Regions from separate parts of the Thalassobaculum sp. OXR-137 genome, predicted to be linked through region 2. Evidence: predicted binding sites of a transcription regulator. Region 2 holds the regulator's gene; each other region holds the start of a gene.

Region 1 (4,926 bases), 2.1 Mb from region 2:
CGGACATTGCCGACCTTCGGGCCCCGCGCTGGATCGCGTTCGTGCTCGTGGCGGTTCTGGCCGTGGCCTATCTGCCGGAGGGGATCGGCTTCGCCGCCAGGAACATGGTTCCGGTGGTGCTGCTGATCTTCCTGTTCACCGGGCTCGGCGTGGTGCACGCCCTGTCCCGGCGCAGCGGCAGCGGGGGACTCTGGCTCGGCGGAACCTATGCCCTGCTGGTGGTCTTCAGCTGGGCGGCGGCCGCCGTGATCGTGCTGGTTGGAATGCTGGACGTGGTTTTCGATTTTCGCCGTCGCGCGGGGCCTCCCCCGCAAGAGTGACCGGCGGCGAATGACTGATAAGCGGTCGCCTCGGCGCCGCCCTGATGAGGAAATCCGGATACCTATCCGGGGGGCGTAGGCCCGCAAGAGAAGGAGTGAGGACGATGGAAGTCATCCTGCTGGAACGGATCGAGAGCCTCGGCCAGATGGGCGATGTGGTTTCGGTCAAGCCGGGCTACGCCCGTAACTATCTGCTGCCGCAGAAGAAGGCGCTGCGCGCCAACGACGGCAACCGCAAGGTCTTCGAGGAGCGCCGTGCGCAGCTCGAGGCCGAGAACCTGGAGCGCAAGTCGGAAGCCGAGCAGGTCGCCAAGACCCTCGACGGCATGACGGTTGTTCTGGTCCGCGCCGCGGGCGAGAGCGGCCAGCTCTACGGCTCGGTGTCGGCCCGCGACATCTCTGACGCGGTGACCGCCGCCGGGGTCACCGTCGGCCGCAGCCAGGTCAAGCTGGACAAGGCGCTCAAGGCCCTCGGCCTGGAGCCGGTGCGCGTCCAGTTGCACCCGGAAGTCTCGGTGAACGTGACCGTGAACATCGCCCGGTCCCAGGACGAGGCCGAAACCCAGGCCCGTCTCGGCCGCGCCCTCGATCGGGGCGTGATGGACGAGGAAGAGCGGATGGAAGACGAGGCTCCCGAGGTCGAGGAGCTGCTCGATCCGGAAGCCGTGGAGACCGAGGAGGAGAAGGCCGAGGCCTGATCCCCTCCCCGCATATGCCTTGCGACGGGCCGTCCTTCGGGACGGCCCTTTGCGTTTCTGGGATTGGGGCTCGTCTTCCCTTCTCCGTCATCCCAAGGTCCCCCGGGCCCTTCGACACGGCCCGGCATCGCCGGCCCTGCTCAGGGCGAGGTCTTGGTATTCAAAGCTCTCAATGACCTCACCCTGAGCAGCCCCGCAGGGGCGTGTCGAAGGGTCGACAACCCGCGCTGGACATCCACCGCGATACATCCACGGTCACCAAACCATCATCGAACCGACGCCGTTCCGACACCGCAGCGTCACACCGGCGACAGTCGGCGGGTGATATCCGCTGGGCCTTCCGAATGATCCGGGCATCTGCCCGCACCCTGGAGGAGGCTCACATGAAGCTCCGCGCCCTGCTCGCCGCCGCCGCCCTGGCGGTCGCCGTCCCGTCGCTCGCCGTCCCGTCGCCCGCCAGCGCCGCCGACAGCCTCAAGATCGCCGTTACCGATATCGAGGGCCTGGAGGCCCTGCAGAGCGAGTTCGGTCCGTTCGAGGACGCTCTCGAGAAGAGCACCGGCCTGGACATCGAGCTGTTCCCGGTCGGCAGCCGCACCGCCGCCGTCGAGGCGATCAACGCCGGCCAGGTGGACCTGGTGCTCACTGGGCCGGCCGAGTACGTGGTGATCAAGGAACTGACCGACGCCAAGATCGTCGTCGGCTGGCAGCGTCCCGACTACTTCGCCCAGGTCGTCGCCCTCGCAGACGGCCCGATCCGCCGGGTCGCCGACCTGAAGGGCAAGAGCGTGGCCTTCGGCTCCGTCGGCTCCACCTCCCAGCACCTCGGCCCGGCCCAGGCGCTGACCGACCTCGGCCTCGTCTACGGCCAGGACTACGAGCCGAAGATCATCTCCCGCAACGTCGCCGTCGAGGCCCTGATCTGCGGCGACATCGCCGCCATCGGCATGAACTACAGCCACCTGCAGCGCGCCCGCGAGGCGTATCCTGACGTGGCCTTCACCGTCGTCGCCCGCGGCCGCGACCTGCCGAACGACATCCTTGTGGCCCGCGCCGACGCCGATCCGGCGGCCATCGACAAGGTGCGCAAGGCCTTCGTCGACAACGGCAAGTCCCTGCTCGCCGCCGTGCTGAAGGGCGAGGACAATCAGAAGTACAAGGGCGGCTTCTTCCTCGCGACCGTCGAGGACAGCGACTACGACTACGTGCGCTCGATGTACAAGACCATCGGGGTCGACGGCTTCAAATCCTTCGTCGGCAATTGACGGCGGTTGGGCGCCGGCTTCCCGGTCGGCGCCCGCCCCGGTCATCATCATGACAGCCCTGCTCCAACCCTCGCCGCTGCACGCGGATCCGGTCGCCGCCGCACCGGCCGCCGCCGCCCCGCTGATCGCGGCGCACGCCGTCTGCAAGCGCTTCGCCGACGGCCCGCCGGTGCTCGACGGCGTCACCCTGTCGATCGCGACGGGCGAGCGCGTCGCCCTGCTCGGCGCCAACGGCGCGGGCAAGTCGACCCTGCTCCGCGCCCTGGTCGGGCTGATTCCGATCACCGGCGGGGCCGTCGAGATCCTCGGCCAGCGCTTCACGGAGCTACCCAGCGCCAAGCAACGCTCGGTGATGCGGCGCCGGCTCGGCTTCGTGTTCCAGTTCCACGGGCTGGTCGGCCGCACCAGCGCACTCTCCAACGTCGTGAACGGGGCGCTGGGCCAGGGTCATGGCTGGCGCAGCTGGCACCAGTCCTTGGCCCCGTCCTCCCTGCGCGACGCCGCCCTGGAGGCGCTCGACGCGGTCGGGCTGGCCGACCGGGCGGCGGCGCGGGCCGACACCCTGTCCGGCGGCCAGTCCCAGCGGGTCGCCATCGCCCGCGCCATCGTCCACGGCCCGGACCTGCTGTTCGCCGACGAGCCGGCCGCCAGTCTCGATCCCGCCGCCGGGCTCGACATCATGCGCCTCTTCGCCCGGCTCGCCGGCGAGCATCGGCGCACGCTGGTCTACACCACCCACGACATGCGCCACGCCCTGGAGCACGCCGACCGGATCGTCGCGCTGAAGGCCGGGCAGGTGGTGTTCGACGCCGCCGCCGGCGACCTCACCGAACGCGACCTGGAGCCGATCTATCGTGGCTGACACCCCTCTCGCCCACCCGGACGCCCGGCCGACCGCCGGAACCATCGCGCGCTGGCCCCGGCTGACGCCGCTGCGGTTCACCCTTCTCGTCGCGGTCGGCGCGGTGTTGCTGGCGTCCATCGGCGAGGTCGCGCCCTCGGCGGACCGGCTGATCGGCGCGATCCCGCGGATGGGCTCGCTGCTGGAACGGATGCTGCCGCCTGAGACCGATCCCGCCTTTCTCGGCCGCATGGGGATGCGGCTGGTGGAGACCCTGCAGATCGCCCTCGTCGGCACCCTGTTCGGCATCCTGCTGAGCTTTCCGCTAGCTTGGTGCTCGGCAGCGGGCCTGAGCCCGTTCGGCCGGCTGCGCTGGCTCCCCCGGGGCTTGGTATCCTTGTTCCGCACGGTGCCGGACCTGGTCTGGGCGCTGTTCTTCGTCTCGGCGGTCGGGCTCGGCGCCATCGCCGGCACGCTGACAATCATCGTCGACACCGCCGGCTTCTGCGGCCGCTTCTTCGCCGAGGCCATGGAGGACAGCGACAAGCGGCCGCGCGAGGCGCTGGAGGCGATCGGGGCGCGCAAGATCGACGTGCTTGCCGCCGCCGTGATCCCGCAATGCATGCCGTCCTTCATCAACACCGCGCTCTTCGCCCTGGAGCTGTCGGTGCGGTCGTCGGTGGTCCTGGGCATCGTCGGCGCGGGCGGCATCGGCCAGGAGCTGAAAAGCGCCTTCGAACTGTTCCAGTATCCCAAGGCCTCGGCGATCATCCTGGCGATCTTCGTCATCGTGTTGGCGATGGAGCACCTCACCGACTGGCTGAGGCGCCGGCTGGGGTGATCGGCCGCTTTCCCGTCTCCACACTCCCCGGTCCTGTGTGTTCAGCCCGGAGAGGTTGGGAACGGCATCGTTCCGCCCCCGTATCATTCACAGGCGCCGAGTCGCGCAAGCCGGGGACCGACAAACCCCCGCGGGAACTATCCACAGCTAAGCCCCGGTTTCGTCCCCACAATCCTTTTCAATACTACGTGCAAGACGCTCGCGTTTCGGGGCTCCGGCGGGCTATGCGTTAGAATCTGTCCCCAGGGAACACGAACAGCAAAGCCGAGTTGCCTCGCCATGTCCGATCCCGAGTCCAGCATCGCCCCCTTCCCTGGCCCGAACGCCTTCGTCCAAGACGACGCCGGCCCCGCCACCGCGTCCTACCGCGAGCCGCCGCACAATCTGGAGGCGGAACAGGCGCTGCTGGGCGCCATCCTGGTCAACAACCGGTCCTACGAGCGGGTCAGCGAGTTCCTGCGCGCCGAGCATTTCGCCGATCCGGTCCATGGCCGGATCTTCGCCTCCTGCGCCAAGCTGATCGACCGCGGCCAGATCGCCACGCCGGTCACCCTGAAGGGCCTGTTCGACCAGGACGAGGCCCTGGCCGAGGTCGGCGGCGCCCAATACCTGGTCAAGCTCGCCGCCTCGGTGGTGACCGTCATCAACGCCGCCGATTACGGCCGCGAGATCCGCGACTGCTACCTGCGGCGCGAGCTGATCGAGATCGGCGAGGGCGTGGTCAACGACGCCTATGACCGCGACCTCGACACCGCCGCCCAGGAATTGATCGAGAAGGCCGAGAACCACCTCTTCACCCTGGCCGAGACCGGCGAGGGCGAGAACGGGCTGAAGGAACTGAAGCTGGCCCTGGCGGAATCCGTGGCCCAGGCCGAGGCCGCCTACAAGCGCGAGGGCGGGCTCGCCGGCTACTCCACCGGGTTGATCGACATCGACAACCTGCTCGGCGGCCTGCACCCCT
Region 2 (4,926 bases):
CTCCGCCCTGAAGGCGGTGCCCCCCTCGATCCGCGAGGCCGCCCTCGGCCTCGGCGCCTCGCCGCTGCAGGTGGTCACCCACCACGTGCTGCCGCTGGCGATGCCGGGCATCCTGACCGGCACGATCATCGGCATGGCCCAGGCGCTCGGCGAGACCGCGCCGCTGCTGATGATCGGCATGGTCGCCTTCATCGTCGACGTGCCCCAAGGCTTCACCGATCCGGCAACGGTCCTGCCGGTTCAGGTCTATATCTGGGCCGACAGCCCCGAGCGTGCCTTCGTGGAGAAGACCTCGGCGGCGATCATGGTTCTGCTTGGCTTCCTGGTTCTGATGAATGCGGTCGCCGTCCTGTTGCGCAAACGCTTCGAGCGACGGTGGTAAGGAGATAAAATGATGAGCACCACATCCCGGACGACGCCCGAAGTCGACGTCGCATCCAAGCCGCCGAGCCCGGAGCAGATGGCCAACCGGTACACCAAGGTCCAGTCCCGCGACGTCAACGTCTATTATGGCGAGAAACATGCCCTGAAGCATGTGGACCTGGACGTCTACGAGAACGAAGTGACCGCGCTGATCGGCCCGTCGGGCTGCGGCAAGTCCACGTTCCTGCGCTGTCTGAACCGCATGAACGACGTGATCGACATCTGCCGGGTCACCGGCAGGATCTCGCTGGACGAGCACGACATCTACGACCCGTCCCTGGACGTGGTGCAGCTCCGCGCCCGGGTCGGCATGGTGTTCCAGAAGCCGAATCCGTTTCCGAAGTCGATCTACGACAACATCGCCTACGGCCCGCGGATCCACGGCATCGCCCACGGCAAGGCGGAACTGGACGAGATCGTTCAGAAGAGCCTGGAGCGTGCCGGTCTCTGGAAAGAGGTCAGCGACCGCCTGGACCAGCCGGGAACCGGTCTGTCCGGCGGCCAGCAGCAGCGCCTGTGCATCGCCCGGGCGATCGCGGTGAATCCGGAAGTGATCCTGATGGACGAGCCGTGCTCGGCCCTCGACCCGATCGCCACGGCCCGCATCGAGGAGCTGATCGACGAGCTGCGGGAGAACTTCACCATCGTCATCGTGACCCACTCGATGCAGCAGGCCGCCCGCGTGTCCCAGCGCACCGCGTTCTTCCACCTGGGCGACCTGGTGGAGGTCGGAGAGACCGAGGCGATCTTCACCAACCCCGTCGACAGCCGGACCCAAGGGTACATCACCGGACGTTTCGGATAGGCTCGAAGGCTAATCCGCGGCCCGATCGGCGGCCGCGGCACGTCACCCGTTACCGGAGGTCTGAACCATGTCCGACAGCCACATCGTATCCTCGTTCGACGAGGAACTGGACGGCTTGCGGTCGGCAATTTCCCGCATGGGCGGGCTCGTCGAAGCCCAGTTGTCAAACGCCATCCAGGCGATCGCCAAACGCGACGACGCGCTGGCCGCCCAGTGCGTCGAGGCCGACAAGGCGATCGACGATCTGGAGGATCAGGTCGAGGCGCTGACCCTGCGGATGCTGGCCCTGCGCCAGCCCGTCGCCCACGACCTGCGCCAGATCCTGTCGGCGCTGAAGATCTCCCACGACCTGGAGCGCATGGGCGACTACGCCACCAACGTGGCCAAGCGGGCCTCGGCCCTGTCGCAGCTTCCGGAGGTCGGGCCGATCAACGGCATCGCCCGCATGGGCCGGCTGACCCACCGGGTGATCACCGACGTGCTGGACGCCTATACCCAGCGCGACGTGGAGCGCGCGATGGTCGCCTGGCAGCGCGACGAAGAGATCGACCAGATGTACACCAGCCTCTTTCGGGAGCTGCTGACGTACATGATGGAGGATCCGCGCAACATCACCGCCTGCGCGCATCTGCTCTTCGTGGCCAAGAACATCGAGCGGATCGGCGACCACGCCACCAACATCGCCGAAACCGTCTATTTCGAGGAGACCGGCCGCCGCCTGGAAGGCAATCGGCCGAAGGGGGACAACAGCAGCTTCGCCGTCGTCAAGCCGGAGGAGCTTTCCGATGGATCGTCCGAGTAAAGAGTGACCGACCCCATGAAACCACTGATCCTGATCGTCGAGGATGAAGCGCCGATCGTCACCCTGCTGCGCTACAACCTGGAACGCGAAGGCTTCCGCGTCATCGACGCGGGGGACGGCGAGGAGGCCATGCTGGTCGCCGCGGAACGCCGCCCCGACCTGATCCTGCTGGACTGGATGCTGCCCCTGCTCTCGGGCATCGAGGCCTGCAGGCGGCTGCGCCGGGCACCGGACCTGAAGAACATCCCGATCATCATGCTCACCGCCCGCGGCGAGGAAGGCGATCGGATCCGGGGCCTGAATTCCGGGGCCGACGACTACATCACCAAGCCGTTCAGTCCGGCCGAGCTGATCGCCCGGGTCCGCGCGGTGATGCGCCGGGCGCGCCCCTCCACCGAGGACGAGATCCTGCGCTTCGCCGACCTGACCATGGATCTGGCGGCGCACCGGGTGAAGCGCAGCGAGCGCGACATCCATCTCGGCCCCACCGAGTTCCGCCTGCTGCGCCATTTCCTGGAGCATCCGGGCCGGGTGTTCTCGCGCGAGCAGCTGCTCGACACGGTCTGGGGTCCGGACGTCTATGTCGAGCCGCGCACGGTGGACGTCCATATCCGCCGGCTGCGCAAGGCGCTGAACAGCGAGAACGACGACGACGTGATCCGCACGGTGCGCTCCGCCGGCTACGCACTGGACGCCAACGCCGCCGCCTGATCCGGCACCATCCGTCGCCGCGCCGCCTGCCCGGCGCTATTACCTATGGGCAAGCCGCGGCGACTCAGATACCTGATCGGTATGGCGGCTGAACGCACCTCCTGGACCGACGGCATCCGGGTCTATCTCGACCGCCGGATGCTCATCATCCTGATCTTCGGCTTCGCCTCGGGCCTGCCGGCGCCGCTGGTGTATTCCAACCTGTCGATCTGGCTGACCGATGCCGGGTTCTCGCGCTCCAGCGTCGGCCTGTTCAGCCTCGCCACCACCGCCTACGCGATCAACTTCCTGTGGGCGCCGCTGGTCGACCGGCTGCGCCTGCCGGGCCTGACCGACCGGCTGGGCCGGCGGCGGGGATGGGCGCTGCTGACCCAGCTCCTGCTGATCGCCGCCATCGTCTTTCTCGGCCTGACCGATCCGACATCCGACGTCTCGATGGTGGCGCTGGCCTGCGTCTTCGTCGCCTTCGTCTCCGCCACCCAGGACATCGTCATCGACGCCTACCGGGTGGACATCCTGAAGCCCGACGAGTTCGGTGCCGGATCCGCGGTCGCGATCTGGGGCTGGCATCTGGGCGGCACCCTGGTTGGCGGGGCCGGCGGGCTGTATCTGGCCGCCAGCCTGGGCTGGAACGCGACCTACCTGATCCTGGCCTGCACCCTGCTGATCGCCGTCGCCGCGACCCTCATGGCGCCCGAACCGGAGCGCCGCGACCCCCTGCCGAGGGCCGAACCGGATGCCGGGACGTCGGCGCTCGGCCGCGCCTGGATCTGGCTGCGAGAGGCGGTGTTCGACCCGCTCGCCGACTTCGCGACCCGGGACTGGTGGCTGCTGATCCTGGTCTTCATCTTCGTCTTCAAGTTCGGCGACGCCCTGCTCGGCCGGATGTCCGGCGTGTTCTACCGGGAGCTGGGCTTCGAGCTGACCCAGATCGCCGACGTGACCAAGGTCTTCGGACTGGCCGCCGTCTGCCTCGGGGTCTTCGCCGGCGGCGTGCTGGTCCGCGTGGCAGGCGTGTTCCGCGCGCTGTTGGTGGGCGGCCTGGCCGCCGCCGCAACCAACCTCGCCTACGCCTATCTGGCCGGAGCCGGACAGGACATGGAGGTTTTCGCCCTGGCGGTGGTCGCCGACAACTTCACCGGCGGTCTGGCGACCGTGGCCTTCGTCGCCTATCTGGCCGGGCTCTGCAACACCGCCTTCTCGGCGACCCAATATGCGCTGCTGAACTCCCTGGGGAACCTGGCGCGGATCTGGTTCGCGTCCTCCGCCGGAATGATCGTCGACAGTCTGGGCGGCGATTGGGCCCTGTTCTTCACCATCACCGCCGGTCTCGCCCTGCTGGGCCTGCCGCTGCTGCTGGTGCTGATGTGGGTGATGCCCGATCCGGGAACGGCCGCATCCCAGCGGTCCCCGGACCAACCCAATCCGAACTAACTCGATCCGAACGAACTCTACCCGAACGAACTCAACCCAACTTCCTGGACGGACCCGGCACCGCCGGGGGCGATCCAGGATCGTGGTCCCGGCGTCCCTCACGAGGTCCTGGACAGCCCCCCGGATCAAGTCCGGGCGGCTTCCAGGAAGTCGGTTGAGGTTGTTTGGAAGTAAGAGAGTTTGGCCGACTTGCTGGCGGCTGCCCCTTCAAAATCGAAATATTCCGACTTCCTGGACGGGCCCGGCACCGCCGGAGACGATCCAGGATCGTGGTCCCGGCGTCCCTCATAGGGTCCTGGACAGCCCCCCGGATCAAGTCCGGGCGGCTTCCAGGAAGTCGTTTGAAGGTTGTTAGAGGTCAGAGACTTCCGCCCGCTTGCTGCCGGCTGCCGCTTCAAAACCAACCCAACCCGACTTCCTGGACGGACCCGGCACCGCCGGGGACGATCCGGGACCGTGTTCCCGGCGTCCCTCACAAGGTCCTGGACAGCCTCCCGGATCAGGTCCGGGCGGCTTCCAGGAAGTCGTTTGAAGGTTGTTAGAGGTCAGAGACTTCCGCCCGCTTGCTGCCGGCTGCCGCTTCAAAACCAACCCAACCCGACTTCCTGGACGGACCCGGCACCGCCGGGGACGATCCAGGACCGTGGTCCCGGCGTCCCTCACGAGGTCCTGGACAGCCTCCCGGATCAAGTCCGGGCGGCTTCCAGGAAGTCGTTTTTGGTGGAGTAAGAAAGATCAGCCGAGCTTGTCG
Region 3 (4,926 bases), 2.3 Mb from region 2:
CGGGTCCTTCCTGATGACGCGTCTGTCGGGTCCGCAGGCGGCGGAAGCCCAGCGCTGGCTGGTCGGCTCGCTCTCCGCCCGCGACTGGGGCGATGCCGGGCTGCTCGCCGCAGGCGGCGGGGCGCTCGCCCTGTGCCTGGCGGTGCAGGCGCGGTCGCTGCGGTCGCTGGAACTGGGCGCGGAACTGGCGACCGGGCTCGGTCTGAATGTCGGACGGGCCCGGCTGCTGCTCGCGACGACCGCAATCGGGTTGTGCGCCCTCACCGTCGCCGTGGTCGGCCCGGTCGCCTTCGTCGCTCTGATGGCGCCGCCCGTCGGCGCCCGTCTTGCCGGGGCGACCGATGCCGGCGCGCGGCTTGCTGCGGCGGCGCTGGCCGGCGCTGTCATCATGGTGCTGGCCGACCTGGTCGCCCGGGCCAGCCTGCCCGGCCTGCAACTGCCGATCGGCGTGACCACGGGCATTCTCGGCGCGCCCTACCTGCTGTGGCGCCTGTCCCGCGAAATGGAAAGGGGCGAGCTGTGAGCCAGACCGGTCTGCGTACCGAAGCCCTGTCGGTCGGCTATCAGGACCGGCAGGTGATCCGCGGCCTCGACCTCGCCTTCCCGGTCGGCCGGAGCACGGCCATCCTTGGGCCGAACGGCTGTGGGAAGTCCACCCTGCTGCGGGCGCTCGCCCGGCTGCTGAAGCCGGCCGCCGGACGGGTGCTGCTGGGCGACACCGATATCCATGCCGCCGACACACGGGACCTGGCCCGCCGACTCGCCATCCTGCCCCAGTTCCCGCTGGCGCCGGACGCCATCAATGTGGGGGAACTGGTGCGGCGCGGGCGGACTCCGTGGCGCGGGATGCTGTCGCCCTGGACCCAGGAGGACAGTGCTGCCTGCACGGACGCCCTCGGCGCCGTCGGCCTGACCGACATGGCCGACCGCCCCTTGGCGGAACTGTCCGGCGGCCAGCGCCAGCGCGCCTGGCTGGCGTTGGTTCTGGCTCAGCAGACCCCGCTGCTCTTGCTCGACGAACCGACCTCGCATCTGGACCTGGCGCAGCAGATCGATATGCTGAAACTGCTGCAGCAGCGGGTACTCGATACCGGCATGACGGTGATCAGCGTGCTGCACGACCTGAACCTCGCGGCCCGCTTCAGCGACCATCTGGTGCTGCTGAGCCCGCAGGGGCTGGTCGCGGAGGGGACGCCCGAGGCGGTGATGACCGCTGGGCACCTGCAACGGGCCTTCGGCCTGGCGGCGCAGGTCATGACCGATCCGCTCACCGGACGGCCGTGGATCCTGCCGCATTGAGTCGAGCCCCGGTTGCGTCAGCCATTCGGACACTGACGCATATATTTTGTGCTTGGGTCACGTCCGAGACCACGATAATGCTGATGTCACAAAACTGTAATGTTCGGTCATGCCGCAGGTGGGCCGACGATAACGACCTGTAGGGAGAATCACATGATTCGCAGAAATTTGATGCTGTCGGCCCTCGCCGGTCTGGTCGGCGCGGTCTCGCTGAGCTGGGCGGCCCCGGCCTATGCGCTCGACTCCCGGTTCAAGGACGACAACGGCGACCTGGTCGCCGACACGCCGACCGATCCGAGCCAGCAGGTTGACCCGGACACCCTCATCTTCGCCTATACCCCGGTCGAGGATCCGGCGGTCTACGCCAAGGTGTGGGACGGCTTCCTGCGCCACATGGAAAAGGTCACCGGCAAGAAGGTCCAGTTCTTCCCGGTCCAGTCCAACGCCGCCCAGATCGAGGCGATGCGCGCCGGCCGCCTGCACGTCGCGGGCTTCAACACCGGGTCCAACCCGCTGGCGGTGAACTGCGCCGGTTTCGTGTCCTTCACCATCATGGCCTCGAAGGACGGCGATTTCGGCTACAACATGGAAATCATCACCTATCCGGGCAGCGGCATCGAGAAGGTCGAGGACATCAAGGGGAAGAAGATGGCCTTCACCTCGCAGACGTCGAATTCCGGCTTCAAGGCGCCGTCGGCGATCCTGAAGGCCGATTACGGCCTGGAGCCCGAGAAGGATTTCGAGCCGGTGTTCTCCGGCAAGCACGACAACTCGATCCTGGGCGTCGCGAACAAGGACTACCCGGCCGCCGCCATCGCGAACTCGGTGCTGCACCGCATGGTCGCCCGCGACGTGATCAAGGCCGACCAGGTCGTCTCGATCTACAAGTCGCAGAAGTTCCCGACCACCGGTTTCGGCTACGTCTACAACCTGAAGCCGGAGCTGCAGGAGAAGATCAAGGAATCCTTCTTCACCTTCGACTGGGAAGGCTCGGCCCTGAAGGAAGAGTTCGCCCGCTCCGGCGAGGAGCAGTTCATCCCGATCACCTACAAGTCCCACTGGGAAGTGATCCGGAAGATCGACGCGGCGAACGGCGTTTCCTACGAGTGCAAGTGACCGTTCCGCCCCGTCTCAATACTTGACCACGACATATAGGAGAGCGGCCGAATGCTGCGCTTGAAGGACCTCTCGAAGGTCTATGCAACCGGAGATCGGGCGCTCACCGACGTGAGCATTACGGTCGAGCCCGGTCAGGTGATTGGCCTGATCGGGCCGTCCGGGGCGGGGAAATCCACCCTGATCCGCTGTATCAACCGCCTGGTGGAGCCGACCTCCGGCCAGGTCTATCTCGGTGACATGGACATCACCGGCCTGAGCCGCGGCGGTCTGCGCCGGGCGCGCCGGCGGATCGGCATGATCTTCCAGGAATACGCCCTGGTCGAACGCCTCACCGTCATGGAGAACGTGCTGTCCGGACGCCTCGGCTATGTCGGCTTCTGGCGCAGCTTCTTCCGCAAGTTTCCCCCGGAATCCATCGAGAACGCCTATCGGCTGCTCGACCGGGTCGGCCTGTCGGCCCATGTGAACAAGCGCGCCGACGCCCTGTCCGGCGGCCAGCGCCAGCGGGTCGGCATCGCCCGCGCGCTGGAGCAGGACCCCGACCTGCTGCTGATCGACGAGCCGACCGCCTCGCTCGATCCGAAGACCTCGCGGCAGATCATGCGGCTCATCGTGGAGATCTGCGACGAGCGCGGCCTGCCCGCCATCATCAACATCCACGACGTCGCCCTGGCGCAGCAGTTCGTGCGCCGGATCATCGGCCTGCAGAACGGCCGCGTCGTGTTCGACGGCGCCCCCGACGAGCTCACTCCCGAGGTCCTCACCCAGATCTACGGCGAGGAAGACTGGTCCGCCACGATCCGCAAGGCGGACGAGGACGGCGAGGAGACGGACGAAGAGGCCGATCACCCGGCCTCCGTGCCGGTCGATCGCGAGCGCCTGGCGGGCCTCACATGACCCACGCTGACATGTCTGGTGCGGTTGATCATCGGCACTGGAAGCGGCCGCCCTTCATCAAGCGGGCCTGGCTGCGCTGGGTGCTGTACGGCGGCGGCCTGCTGTATCTCGTGCTTGCCATCGCCTCGGTCGAGGTGAACTGGATCCGCGTCTGGGAAGGCCTGGAGCGCGGCCAGCGCTTCATCGAGGGCTTCCTGGTGCCCGACTTCACCAGCCGCTGGGAGGACATCCTCCAGGGCATGGAGGAGAGCCTCACCATGTCGGTGACGGCGACCGTGGTCGGCGTGCTGATCTCCATCCCGATCGGGATCGGCGCCGCCCGCAACATCGCGCCGCTGCCGATCTATGCGGTGTGCCGGGCCATCGTCGCCCTGTCGCGCAGCTTCCAGGAGATCATCGTCGCCATCCTGTTCGTGGCGATGTTCGGCTTCGGGCCCTTCGCCGGCTTCCTGACCCTGTCCTTCGCCACCATCGGCTTCCTGGCGAAGCTGCTGGCCGAGGACATCGAGGATATCGACGAGGCCCAGGCGGAAGCGGTGCGGGCGACCGGTGCGGGCTGGTGGCAGATCGTGAACTACGCGATCCAGCCCCAGGTCATGCCGCGGCTGATCGGCCTCAGCCTGTACCGGCTGGACATCAATTTCCGGGAGTCGGCGGTGATCGGCATCGTCGGCGCGGGCGGCATCGGCGCCACGCTGAACACGGCGATGGACCGCTACGAATACGATTCCGCCGCCGCCATCCTGATCCTGATCATCCTGATCGTCATGGCCGCCGAGTACCTGTCGGGCTACGTGCGGAAGTGGGTGCAATAATGACGATGACCGACCTCGCCCACCGGACCTGGCGCCGGCGTTCGACCAAGAAGGAACTGGCCCTCTGGCTCGGCTGGCTGGTGCTGGTGGCGCTGTTCATCTTCTGCTGGCAGGTGATGACGGAGAGCACGATCTGGGCCTTCGTCACCGACGCCCCGCGCCAGGCGGCCGATATCGGCTCGCGCATGTTCCCGCCGCGCTGGGAATATATCCCGGCCCTGCTGGAGCCGCTCTGGGACACCCTCAACATCGCCACCCTGGGCACCCTCCTGGCGCTGTTCATGGCGGTGCCGGTGGCCTTCATGGCAGCCCGCAACACCACACCCAGCACCCGTTTCGTGCGACCGATCGCCTTGCTGATCATCGTCGCCAGCCGCTCGATCAACTCGCTGATCTGGGCCCTGCTGCTGGTCGCGGTGATCGGACCGGGCGTGATGGCCGGCATCGTCGCCATCGCGCTGCGCTCCATCGGCTTCGTCGCCAAGCTGCTCTACGAGGCGATCGAGGAGATCGACGCGGTGCAGGTCGAGGCGGTGGCCGCGACCGGTGCCAGCAAGGCGCAGGTCATGGACTACGCCGTGGTGCCGCAGATCCTGCCGGCCTTCGCCGGGATCACGGTGTTCCGCTGGGACATCAACATCCGCGAGTCCACGGTTCTCGGCCTGGTGGGCGCCGGAGGCCTCGGGCTGCGGCTGCAGGAATCCCTGAACGTTCTGGCCTGGCCCCAGGTGACGGTGATCTTCATCCTGATCCTGATCACGGTCCTGGTCAGCGAGTGGGTCTCGGCCAAGGTCCG

The links. Region 2 encodes PhoB, which activates phosphate uptake and scavenging genes when phosphate is short. Its sites were predicted from a motif close to TNTCATAAAACTGTCA; they were not measured.
Region 1: the regulator PhoB is predicted to act here: its motif matches at 1,272-1,287, upstream of T8K17_RS20800 (PhnD/SsuA/transferrin family substrate-binding protein).
Region 3: the regulator PhoB is predicted to act here: its motif matches at 1,384-1,399, upstream of phnD (phosphate/phosphite/phosphonate ABC transporter substrate-binding protein).

The regions. Positions count from the first base shown of each region.
Region 1 is NZ_CP139715.1:4,462,527-4,467,452, forward strand. Features, by position in the region: gene T8K17_RS20790 (DUF2232 domain-containing protein) at 1-320, shown strand, start outside; gene rplI (50S ribosomal protein L9) at 425-1,018, shown strand; gene T8K17_RS20800 (PhnD/SsuA/transferrin family substrate-binding protein) at 1,402-2,283, shown strand; gene T8K17_RS20805 (phosphonate ABC transporter ATP-binding protein) at 2,333-3,145, shown strand; gene phnE (phosphonate ABC transporter, permease protein PhnE) at 3,138-3,965, shown strand; gene T8K17_RS20815 (replicative DNA helicase) at 4,245-4,926, shown strand, end outside.
Region 2 is NZ_CP139715.1:1,119,405-1,124,330, reverse strand. Features, by position in the region: gene pstA (phosphate ABC transporter permease PstA) at 1-382, shown strand, start outside; gene pstB (phosphate ABC transporter ATP-binding protein PstB) at 461-1,228, shown strand; gene phoU (phosphate signaling complex protein PhoU) at 1,296-2,030, shown strand; gene phoB (phosphate regulon transcriptional regulator PhoB) at 2,046-2,741, shown strand; gene T8K17_RS05300 (AmpG family muropeptide MFS transporter) at 2,823-4,175, shown strand; gene T8K17_RS05295 (adenosine kinase) at 4,911-4,926, opposite strand, start outside.
Region 3 is NZ_CP139715.1:3,411,267-3,416,192, reverse strand. Features, by position in the region: gene T8K17_RS15860 (iron ABC transporter permease) at 1-523, shown strand, start outside; gene T8K17_RS15855 (ABC transporter ATP-binding protein) at 520-1,299, shown strand; gene phnD (phosphate/phosphite/phosphonate ABC transporter substrate-binding protein) at 1,453-2,415, shown strand; gene phnC (phosphonate ABC transporter ATP-binding protein) at 2,467-3,315, shown strand; gene phnE (phosphonate ABC transporter, permease protein PhnE) at 3,312-4,130, shown strand; gene phnE (phosphonate ABC transporter, permease protein PhnE) at 4,130-4,926, shown strand, end outside.